2 regions of the Niameybacter sp. genome follow, and region 2 is predicted to be linked to the other one. Evidence: predicted binding sites of a transcription regulator. Region 2 holds the regulator's gene; the other holds the start of a gene.

Region 1 (6,212 bases), on a different contig from region 2:
AGTATTCTTCATACATTTGAAGCACTGCTTGGTTTTCATGAGATTTACGTGCTGGCTTACCTTCGTCTTCTCTATAAAGTGCCTCGCGGCGTTTTTGAACAACTTCGATATCTCCATGGTGATAAGGTTGCCCACCACCACCTGCACAGCCTCCTGGGCACGCCATCACTTCAATAGCGTGGAAGTTGTGTGGATTACCTGCTTTAATCTCTTCCATCAACGTTCTTGCATTTCCAAGACCATGTGCAATACCGATGTTAAGATTAAGTTCTCCCACTTTCACCGTTGCCATTCTTACACCTTCAAATCCTCTAAGCGCTTCAAATTCAACTTTTTCAAGTGTTTCTCCTGTAATCTTTTCATAGGCTGTACGCACTGCTGCTTCAATAACCCCACCTGTTGTACCAAAGATAACTGCTGCACCTGTAGATTCGCCTAAAGGATTGTCAAAGTCTTCTTCTGGTAGACTTTCAAAGTCAATATTCGCTTGTTTAATAAGCGCTGCAAGCTCACGTGTTGAAAGGGCAATATCTACATCCTTTTCAAACTCTGGGCGATCTGCTTCATATTTCTTAGCAAGACATGGCATAATTGAGACTACTGTCATTTTCTCACGTGGTACTTCTATTTTTTCTGCAAAGTAACTCTTAGCAATAGCCCCAAAGATTTGTTGTGGAGATTTTGCTGTTGAAGGATAGTCAAGCATATTGCCAAATTGGGTTTCATAGAAGTTCACCCACGCTGGGCAACAACTTGTAAGCAGGGGCAATTTCACAGATTCATCCCCATTCATCACTTTTGTGATTCGGTCAATAAGCTCTGAACCTTCTTCCATAATGGTTACGTCTGCTGCAAAGTCTGTATCAAATACATAATCAAATCCAAGTCTTCTAAGGGCTGCTACCATCTTACCTGTTACAAGTGTACCAGGTTCCATGCCAAAGGCTTCCCCTAGTGCAGCACGTACTGCAGGTGCTGTTTGTACGAGTACTGTCTTATTTGGATTTGCAAGTTGTGCTAATACTTCGTTTATTTGCTCATTTTCTACTAATGCACCCGTTGGGCAAACAGCTACACATTGACCACATTGTGTACACACTGTGTCTTCAAGTGGTGCACCAAAAGCTGTTCCAACATAGGATGGGAATCCTCTATGTACACCGGAAAGTGCACCTACCGTTTGTACTTTGTTACACATAGTCTCACATCTACGACACATAATACATTTGTCCATATCACGTATAATAGATACCCCTGCTTGTTTTGGATAAGTAGATTGTGCATAGTTATGGTCAAAGCGTACTTGGCGAATACCAAACTTCACAGCCATATCTTGAAGCTCACAGTTTCCTGCTTTTTCACAGCTTAAGCAATCTTTTGGATGGTCTGAAAGTAAAAGTTCTAGTACCATACGACGGGATTGCATCACACGTGGTGTGTTTGTTTTAACAACCATTCCCTGAGTGACAGGTGTTGCACAAGCTGGTGCTAAGTTTCTTCTTCCTTCAACTTCTACCACACATACACGGCAAGAAGCTATCTGATTTTCCATAGCTGTCCCATGCAAATTAAGATGACAAAGTGTAGGAATTTCTACGTCTACTTGTCTTGCTGCAGTAAGAATCGTTGCACCTGGGTTTACAAAAGTTTCTTTTCCATCTATCGTAATTTTAAGTTCTGACATATTCATTCTTCCCCCTACTCTTTGACAATAGCGCCAAAACGACATTTCGTCATACATGCACCACATTTAATACATTTTGCATGATCAATCGTATGTTTTTGTTTTGGACTACCTGAAATAGCATTGACTGGACAAATTCTAGAACATGCAGTACATCCAATACATTTGTCTGTAATGTTGTATTCAAGTAAGGCACTGCATTTACCTGCTGGACATCTATGATCACGAACATGGGCAATGTACTCATCTTCAAACGCTTCTAAAGTTGATAAAACGGGGTTAGGTGCTGTTTGACCTAAACCACAAAGTGCTGTGTCTTTAATGACTGCACTGAGTTCTTTTAATATATCAAGGTCTTCCATAGTCCCTTTACCTTCTACAATCTTGGTAAGGATTTCGCAAAGACGTTTTGTTCCTACACGACAAGGTGTACATTTGCCACAAGATTCTTCTTCTGTAAACTCAAGGTAGAATTTAGCTACGGCAGGCATACAGTCTGTCTCATCCATAACAATCATACCACCTGAACCCATCATAGAACCTTTGGCAATCAAGTTATCAAAGTCGATAGGTGTATCTAAATCTTTTTCTGTGAGGCAACCACCAGATGGCCCGCCTGTTTGAACAGATTTAAATTTCTTACCATCTTTGATACCGCCACCAATATCATAAATAACTTCTCTTAATGTGATCCCCATTGGCACTTCAATAAGACCTACGTTGTTAATTTTACCTGCAAGTGCAAATACTTTAGTCCCTTTTGATTTTTCTGTTCCTATTTGACTAAACCAGTCTGCACCTTTTAAGAAGATAACAGGTATATTGGCAAGGGTCTCAACGTTATTCACATTGGTTGGCTTATTCCAGTAACCACTTTCAGCAGGGAATGGGGGTTTGGTAGTAGGTTCCCCACGTAACCCTTCCATAGAGTGAATAAGCGCTGTTTCTTCACCACATACAAAAGCTCCTGCACCAAATTTAATTTCAATATCAAAGTTAAAGTCTGTGCCTAAAATGTTTTCACCTAATAGTCCATATGTACGTGCTTGGTTAATGGCAATTTCTAGACGCTTCACTGCTAAAGGATACTCTGCACGAATATAGACAAGCCCTTTATTTGCACCAATGGCATAACCACAAATAGCCATGGCCTCTACAATAGAGTTAGGATCACCTTCAAGGATAGAACGATCCATGAATGCACCTGGATCTCCTTCATCTGCATTACATACTACATACTTTTGGTCGCTCTTATTCTTATAAGCAAATTCCCATTTTAAACCTGTAGGGAATCCACCGCCCCCACGTCCACGAAGGCCTGCCTTCTTCACTTCATCAATGACTTCTTGCTGGGTCATAGCCAAAGTTTGCCCAAGTGCTGCATAACCATCTCTTGCAATGTATTCATCAATATTTTCTGGATCAATAAATCCACAGTTACGAAGCGCTACACGCATTTGCTTTTTATAGAAATCCATATGTTTGGAGTCAGAAACGCTATCATCTGTAGCTGGATCAATATAAAGGAGTCTTTCTACTTTTCTTCCTTTGACCACATGCTCTAATACAATTTCTTTTGCATCTTCTGGTTTCACTTGCACATAAAACGTATTATCTGGAAGAATCTTTACGATAGGACCTTTTTCACAGAAACCGAAGCACCCTGTTGTCAATACTTGAACGGTGTCACTCATACCCGCTTCCTCAATATGTAACTTAAGATTTTCAACAATCTCATGGGATCTTGATGAGATACATCCTGTACCTCCACAAACTAAAATATGCATTGTATATTGAGACATTTTAGCACCTTCTTTCCATTACTCATCAAGGGATTTATGGATAGTTGGAATGATGCCATCTACCATTTCACCACCAAGGATGTGTTTTTCTAAGATTTCCTTTGCTTTTTCTTTGTCAACATTGCCATACACAACAGGTTCTTTGCCCGGAAGTGTGACTTCAATGGTAGGCTCCGCATAGCAGTATCCCATACATCCACTTTGTGTAATCACTACATTTTCCACTTTTTCATCTCTTACTAGTTCTGCCAAATAATTCATTACTTCTCTTGCCCCAGAAGCTATTCCACAGGTTGCCATTGCTACACGAACTACTACCATATTATCTACATTTTCGCCTTTTACACGAAGATCCACTTTATTTTTTACATTATCCCTTAATGTCTTAAGCTGATCGAGCGACATGATTTTCGTCATAGCTTACCCTCCTTATTTATTCGCAGTCCTAATCTTGGTATTCTGCAATAATTTCTTTTACTTGTTCAGCTGTGTTAATACGTCCATAGACTTTATCCCCTATCATGACAACAGGTGCTAACCCACATGCACCTACACATCGTAAGGCGTCTAAAGAAAACTTACCATCTTCTGTTGTTTGTCCAACCTCGATACCTAGTTCACTTTTAAAAGCATCTAATACACGATCTGCACCTCTTACATAACAAGCTGTTCCTAAACAAACTGAAATAGGGTATTTCCCTTTCGGCTCCATTGTAAAGAAAGAATAAAAACTTACTACACCATAAACTTGTGCTGCTGAAACCCCTAGCTTTTGACCTACAAATTCTTGAACTTCCTTAGGTAGATATCCAAAAATAGCTTGTGCCTTATGAAGTACAGAAATCAATGCACCTCGTTTTTCTGGTAGGGCATCAATAAAAACTTCTAATTCTGCATACATTTCCCTTGCAAGCGGATTGTTACATCTTTCACATGACATCTCTTTTCCTCCTCACACTTTTGTTACTTTTAACTTCATGTGGTTATTCCTTTTCAAGCATACGTTAAAAAGTTAACAAGTAGTCTAAAAAATTTTACATCATATTTATGAAAATACCACAACATTGTAGCATTGTCAACATTTTGTAATTTAAGTTAACTATTTTGTAGATTTAAAATTTTTATTCAACATTTCTTTAACGCTCTCCACAATGTTGTTAAGCTTATATCTGGCAGCTCTAGAAAAAATTCTTTTTCACAAAGTTGTTCTAAATAGTGGGCATCCGAGCTTGATACAATCCGTACGCCTGGATACCCTGGTGCATAATCATCTATGTTTGCTGATTTTGAAACTTCAATGATTTGAAAGCCTAAATCTTCAGGAACCAATCCTAGATTGGAAATAATGCTATAAGATGTTCTATCAATATGCGCTGGATAAATGACCCCACCATACGCACGTACTAAGGGGCATAGGTCATAAATAGAAAGTCCAGTCGCTGTCAAAAGTATCCGTTCAACTTCCCCAACAATCTCATCTCTGGCATTCATCACCCACTGATTTCCAAAAATGCTCACACGATTTTTCAAATCTGGCATATGAGCATGCACCTCTTTTTCTACCTCACAAGCACTTTCTAGTGTAGGAAATAGGGCAATGACATGAAATTCCTCCATACACTCTATTTCCATGCCTGGTAATACCCAAATCCCTTTATCCGCGCCAAGTGACATCACCGCTTGGCAGTTACAGCAGGTATTATGGTCTGTAATAGCAATCATTTGCTTACCTAGCAACTGACATAGATTAATAATATTATTCGGTGTCATTTGTTCATCTCCACAAGGCGATGCCGCGGTATGAATATGAAAGTCATAGCTTACTTTCATCCTTCCCCTCCCAACATGCCATCTCGACCTAACAAATAGGCCAAGTTAAAGCTTGTAAGAGGTGTTGTCAAAATGGGAATAGCATTTTCTTTCGCCTTTTCCAACATATCCGGTGTAGGCATACTTTTTTCCGTGAGAATAATAGCAGATACGCCGACTAAGCTGGCTACTGCCACACTATTAATATGGCCTTGTATAGTAAGCCAAACCATATGTTCTTTGGCATGGGCCATAACAAAACTTAACAAATCGCCAGCATACCCCCCCTCTACCACGTTATCTAATCCTTCCTCACTCAGCACAGTGAGTGGGTACTGTTTTGCCAGTTCTTTAACTGTCATGTGATTTCCTCCTAGTCTTTTGTTGTCGGTAATATTTTTTGTGTAAGTTCAAACATAGCTTCTGATAATTCCTTAATCCTTTTTCTCAGCATAAAGACGCAATCCTCTACATGGGCATAACCCTTCACCACATCCTCCGCAAAACATCTACATGTAGGTGCTCCACAAGAACCACAATCTATTTGAGGTAGTTTACTATACAATGTTTCAATTTTTTCCATCATTTCAATAGCCGTTCCAATATCTTCGTCTAGTGAAAAGACAGGTTTAGGCACAATAGACACATTGTAGTTATAGGGAATACGCTCCATCAATGTATTCGGGGGTTCTGGATTAGATGTATGTGCCACTTTTTCTTCCACTTCAATAAGTTTTTTAAGTGTATGCCGACTCACAAAAGGGTTTTCTATAGTCAAAGCCCCTCCCAAACATCCACCTGTACATGCTAAGGCTTCAACATAGTGAATTTTAGACAGTGTACCATCTTCTACTTTCTCTAACACATCAATGACCCGTTCTATCCCATCTACCGCAATATGATTATCAATTCCTATA
Region 2 (6,212 bases):
TCGTGAAAGTATCAGATAGGTGGGAAGTAGTTTTTCCTTTTAAAATGGAAGATGTACATATTTATACACCACTTGGCTCAAGTGTATGGTTTGGGCAAGAGCAAGTGACAACAAAAGAGGAAAATAAGTATATAGTGAAGAATGTATTGCCGGGAAACTATGTAACGCGCATTACTTTTCCAGATGAAGTGTGTGAAGACTATATCACAACAATCAATGTTCCGTCTGAAACAGAGGTAGTTATTCCTTATCAAATGGTAGAGGTAAGCATAGAGTGTATGAGTGGAACAGTTGTAGAATTAAGTGGAGAAAAGCAAGTTAATAAAAATGGATTTGTATGTTTTGAAAATGTTTTAGAAGGGGTATATCCTTTAAAGATTTATGACCAATATGGTAATATTGAACCCTATGAAGAGCATATAAGTGTTTCACAAAATAATAAGCAATTTAAGGTGGAAGAGCTTACTTTATCAGCATTAGGCAATGACAGACTAAGAAAAAGTGTGGATGCATTTTATAATGCATATCTAGAAGGCATTAAAACCCATGAAAGTGAATTTATTACCCAATTTGCTACACCAGAAATAGGCCCACATTTGATAGAGGCGTTCGAGGCTTGGTTCATCAAAGGTAAAGATGTGCAAGATGCTAAAATGGAAGTTGAAATACAAGAAATTAAGATGACAAAAGAAGGAAGCTTAGAAGTTGAAACATTAGAAGTGGTCAAAATGCGTAACAAAGAAATAGATGCAGGTGGCAAAGTGTACGAACAAGAATATCAGGTGACTTTAAAGTGGATTATGGAACTGATTTGTCAAGGAGATACGTATAAATTGAAGGACCGAAGCATAGAAGAAAGCCTTGTTTCTTACAAAGATAAAGATGGAAAATGGATTGCATATTAAATATTGAAAAAACCATTGCACTTTTTATAGAATTTGTTAGAATAGGGTTTGTATACATAGATACGCGTACCGAAAAGGTGCGGGTAAGGAGGAAAAAAGTGAGTTACAGTACAGCTGGAACAGATAAAGCTTCTTTAAGGGGAAGAGTGTTTAATGCAATTAGAGAAGCCATTTTAGATGGGAGCTATCAACCGGGAGATGTATTACGAGAAAGTAGTATAGCTAATGAACTAGGCGTAAGTAGGACACCTGTAAGAGAAGCCATTAGACAACTTGAACTTGAAGGACTAGTACACTCTATTCCAAACAAAGAAACCGTTGTAGCTGGTATTACGGATGAGGATGTAGAAGATATTTATCTTATTCGTTCAAGACTTGAAGGGTTAGCTGCTCGAAAAGCAGCAACTAAAATTACCGATGAAGACTTAAGACAAATGGAAGAAATTTTAGCTTTGACCGCTTTTTATGTTGAGAAAAATGAATTTAATCAACTTAAAGAGCTTGATCATAAATTCCATGACATTATTTATAATGCAACACGCAGTAAAACGCTTAACCATATCCTTTCTGATTTTCATCACTATGTGCAGAAGGCAAGAAAAGCTTCTATTTCTACACCAGGTAGAGCAAAAGAATCTTGGAAAGAGCATGAAGCCATCTACTTAGCGCTAAGAGATAAGGATGGAGAAACAGCAGAAAAGCTTATTGAGCAACACATTAAAAATGTAGAATACAATATGCATCTTAATATTGATTGATAAAGAATCCCCGTAATGCTTGTATAAGTGCACTACGGGGATTCTTGTATGCTCGAAGAGGCGCTATTTTACTATAAGTTTTAGACTTAAAGTAAGCTTTCAAGTTCTTCCGAAGTTGTTTCCCAGTTGCCATAGAGTGTAGCCACATCTGCTTCAGATTGAGCCTTTAGGTTAAGTACCTCGCGTGATTTATCTGGGTCTGTATAGATTTCTTCTAGACAAAGCTGTTCATCAAAAGTGATCACTTCAGTTTCTTTTGATTCAATCTGTGCTTCAATCTCTTTTAATGCAGCCTGCAGTTTTTTTATGCGATTTTGAAGTTCTTTTTGCTTTTGCCAGTCTTCTTTTGTAGAAGGCGTACTAGGCTTAGCATAAGCAGAAGAAGTAGAGAGGGTTATACTCACAGGGGCTTCCTTTTTCTTCTCCATAAAGTAGTCATAGTCACCTAGATACATGGTCATATGGTCATTTGCCATATCGAGTACTTTAGTAGCTGTCTGATTAATAAAATAACGGTCATGAGATACATAAAGAATGGTACCTTCATACTGGTTAAGTGCATTTTCAAGAACCTCTTTGGACATCATATCAAGGTGGTTAGTCGGCTCATCTAGGATGAGAAAATTGGCTTTAGAAAGCATGATTTTAGCGAGAGCTACACGGCCCTTTTCACCACCACTTAAAGCACGAATAGGCTTAAATACATCTTCACCTGTGAAAAGGAAGCTAGCTAACATATTACGAATTTCTGTATTTGTAAGATCAGGATAGGTATGTTGAATTTCTTCCATAATAGTAGCACTTAAGTCTAGAGTAGCATGCTCTTGGTCATAGTAACCAATATGTACGTTAGCACCTAGAGCGATAGTACCATTAGAGATATCCGAAGTCCCCATAATCATACGGAAGAGAGTTGTTTTACCGATACCATTTGGGCCTACAATAGCAACTTTTTCTCCGCGTTTGATGTCAAAGTCAATTCCACTAAAAAGTGTGCCATCTTCAAAAGATTTAGCAAGTGATTTGACTGTAAGGACATCATTTCCACTTGTAATACGTGGACTTAACACTAAGTTCATGGGTTTGTCATCAATCATAGGTAAGTCTATAATTTCTATTTTATCTAAAAGTTTTTCACGGCTTCTAGCACGTTTAATAGATTTTTCTCGATTAAACTGACGTAGCTTTGCAATGACAGCACGTTGTTTAGCTATTTCTTGTTGTTGCTTCTCATACTGATGCATAGCTGCTTCATAAACTTTTTCACTTTCAATAATAAAGTGACTGTAGTTCCCATTATAGACCATAGCGCGTCCAAACTCTAAGTGAATGACTTTAGTAACAACACGATCTAAGAAGTAGCGATCATGAGAGATAATAAGTACTGCCCCTTTGTAGCTTCTTAAGTAGTTTTCAAGCCACTCTGTAGCAGCAATATCTAAATGGTTAGTGGGCTCATCTAGAAGAAGTAAATCAGGTTCTTCTAAAAGAAGCTTAGCAAGTGCTACACGTGTTTTTTGTCCACCTGATAGCGTAGTGATAGGCTGATTGTAGATTTCTTCTTTTAGACCAAGCCCTTTAAGCACACCTTTTACTAAACTTTTATATTCATAGCCTTTTTTGTTTTCAAAAGTCATACGTAGTGCATCATAAGTGTGGGTAAGCTCCATGGAATGTGTTCTTGCAATTTCTTCTTCCATTTGATGTAGCTTTTCTTCTAAAGCAATGACTTCATCAAAAACATGCAAAAGCTCTTCGTAAACACTATGAGTAGAGTTAAATTGCATGTTTTGTTCTAAATAGCCAAGTGTTGCACCTTTGGCAAAGAAAAGGTCGCCGCCGTCGCAAGACAGTTCTCCTGTTAAAATTCTAAATAAAGTTGTTTTACCAGCCCCGTTATTTCCAACAAGGGCAACTTTTTCCGTATCTTCTATATGAAATGAAATATCTTTTAACACAACTTCTTCGTTAAAAGATTTACGTATACTATGGCAGTTAGCAATCATAAGTGAACCTCCTCGTTAATGTAGTTTCATATTAACAGAAAATCAGTAAAAATAAAAGTCAAGAATAGAAGGTGCAGATTGACAAAAAAAAAACTAAAATGCTATACTAGACTAATAGAAAGAGAAGGAGGTAAAGATGTGACTGAAGAGAGAAAAATTTCTATGGCAGTAATTCGTAGATTACCAAGATATTATAGAAATTTAGCAGAATTACTAGACAATGGTGTAACTAAAATATCTTCTAGAGAATTAAGTGAGAGAATGAAAGTTACAGCTTCTCAAATTAGACAGGATCTTAACAACTTCGGCGGTTTTGGACAGCAAGGATATGGATATAATGTAGAATATTTACACAAAGAAATAGGAAAAATACTAGGACTTGAAAAAACACATAGTATGATTATTGTAGGGGTAGGTAATTTAGGTCAGGCCCTTGCAAACTATACAACTTTTGCAAAACGTGGTTTTAATTTAATCGGATTATTTGATGTCAATCCAAGACTTGTAGGTATGAGTATTCGTGGCCTAGAAGTTATGGATATTGACCAGATGGAAGCGTTCGTAAAAGAACATAAAGTAGATATTGCCATTTTGACAATGCCTAAGACAAAAGTCAAAGAAACAGCTGAGAATTTGGCTAATTGGGGTGTAAGAGGACTTTGGAACTTCTCACCTGTAGATTTATTTGTACCAGATGGTGTACAAGTTGAGAACGTACATCTTTCACATTCATTAATGACGCTTGCGTATAAGATTAATGAAGGCGAAGAATAATTATGAGATTTTATTTAAATACTTCCAAGTAAGACGATAACATAGTCTTGCTTGGAAGTATTTTTGCTAAATAAAACTATTTAGGTAACTTTTACGTGACGATATATAAAGTACAGCAAGATAAAGAAAGAGAAAAAATGGTCAAAGGGGTTATAGATAAAAACTAGTATACGGTTAAGGTGTTGATAGCTAATGATTTGATCCAACAAAAGGAGAAAGAGCTTATAGGCTATTTAAAAGAGCAAGGCAATTTAACCTTTACTAGTACTTACATAATATAGTAGGCTATAAGCATATTGATAAATTGGATAAGAAGTTGGGGGATTCTAAAAAGTGATAGTAGGAATAGGGAATGATATAGTAGAAGTAGAACGTATTAAAAAAGTAGCTTTACGTACGCCAGCCTTTTTGGAGAAACTTTTGACAATAAATGAGAAAACACGTTTAGTAACTGGGGATAAGCTACAGTTTGAATCTATAGCAGGTGTATTTGCGGCTAAAGAAGCAGTGAGTAAGGCATTAGGTACGGGGTTTGTAAATTTTGAAGTAAAGGACATTGAAGTGACAAAGGATACAAAGGGAAAACCAGAGATTCAACTTCATGGAGGAGCCTTGATACTAGCGAGAGAGCTCGGGATTACGCACATACATCTTAGTATTTCACATACAAAAGATTATGCTACGGCTTTTGTGATTGCAGAAAAGGGGAATGTAGATGAAACTTGCAACAAAAAGTGAAATGAATCAGCTAGATCAAGAGGCACTAATCAAGTATCATATTCCAAGCCTGCTACTTATGGAACAAGCAGCGAGTAGGCTTTTTGAATACGTTGTGGCTCATCATAAAGGCAAACGCATCCTTATTCTATGCGGACCTGGAAATAATGGAGGAGATGGCTTAGCTCTAGCAAGACAACTTGTATGCTTAGGTGGTATGCAGGTGAGAATTGGCCTTGCAACAACTTTAGACAAGCTTTCAAAGGATGGAAAGTGCTATTATGCTATTTGTGAAAAGTTGGGGATACCTTGTGTGAACGTATTGATAGATAGGAAACAGCAAGAGGAACACATGGAATGGGCAGAGGTAATAGTAGATGGTATTTTTGGAACTGGACTTACAAGGAATGTAGAAGGGGACTTAGCGATGCTTCTTCAACAAGTTAACAAGGTAAATGCCTTTAAACTGAGCATTGATATGCCTTCAGGGATTGCATGTGATACAGGAGATGTATTAGGTGAAGCAATTAGGGCAGATTGCACCATCACTTTTCAAATGGGAAAGGTAGGGCAGTTTTTATATCCTGGCATGACTTATATAGGGGAGTTGAGAATTGTAGAAATTGGTATTCCAGGTCAGCTTGTAGAGGAAATGAGAGGAAAATACTGTGCTATTGATAAGACACTCGTGCAGAAGTTATTGCCTGATCGCCCAGTAAGGAGTAACAAAGGAAGTTATGGAAAAGTGTTAATGATAGGCGGACAAAAAGGGATGAGTGGAGCAATTTGTATGGCAAGCCTCGGAGCTATGCGTGTAGGGGCAGGAGTGGTAACTATAGCAGTACCTACAAGTTTGACAGATATAGTAGAACAAAAGGTGACAGAAGCTATGACGCTGCCTCTTCCAGAATGGCAGGGACACTTAGCAAAAGAGGCTGCAGAGGTGATACACGCTTGTATTAAAAACTACTCTGTAGTTAGTATAGGCCCAGGACTTGGTCGAGGAGAGGATTTGCAAAAGATCATGGAGGTTGTAGTACAAAGTGATAAAC

What was found. Region 2 encodes Rex, which represses fermentation and respiration genes when NADH is low (regulators of the CRP and FNR family bind a similar motif). Its sites were predicted from a motif close to ATTGTTAANTANTTAACAAT; they were not measured.
Region 1: RRY75_RS01715 (NADH-quinone oxidoreductase subunit NuoE family protein) is a predicted target of Rex. The motif match lies at 4,487-4,506, and genes of this name have one in related genera.

The regions. Positions count from the first base shown of each region.
Region 1 is NZ_JAVVQU010000003.1:22,831-29,042, reverse strand. It holds gene RRY75_RS01730 (NADH-dependent [FeFe] hydrogenase, group A6) at 1-1,684, opposite strand, end outside; gene RRY75_RS01725 (NADH-quinone oxidoreductase subunit NuoF) at 1,699-3,486, opposite strand; gene RRY75_RS01720 ((2Fe-2S) ferredoxin domain-containing protein) at 3,505-3,903, opposite strand; gene RRY75_RS01715 (NADH-quinone oxidoreductase subunit NuoE family protein) at 3,932-4,426, opposite strand; gene RRY75_RS01710 (PHP domain-containing protein) at 4,612-5,316, opposite strand; gene RRY75_RS01705 (DRTGG domain-containing protein) at 5,313-5,657, opposite strand; gene RRY75_RS01700 ([Fe-Fe] hydrogenase large subunit C-terminal domain-containing protein) at 5,669-6,212, opposite strand, start outside.
Region 2 is NZ_JAVVQU010000017.1:35,141-41,352, forward strand. It holds gene RRY75_RS06495 (hypothetical protein) at 1-905, shown strand, start outside; gene RRY75_RS06500 (GntR family transcriptional regulator) at 1,004-1,663, shown strand; gene RRY75_RS06505 (ABC-F family ATP-binding cassette domain-containing protein) at 1,750-3,669, opposite strand; gene RRY75_RS06510 (redox-sensing transcriptional repressor Rex) at 3,808-4,443, shown strand; gene RRY75_RS06515 (holo-ACP synthase) at 4,777-5,181, shown strand; gene RRY75_RS06520 (NAD(P)H-hydrate dehydratase) at 5,159-6,212, shown strand, end outside.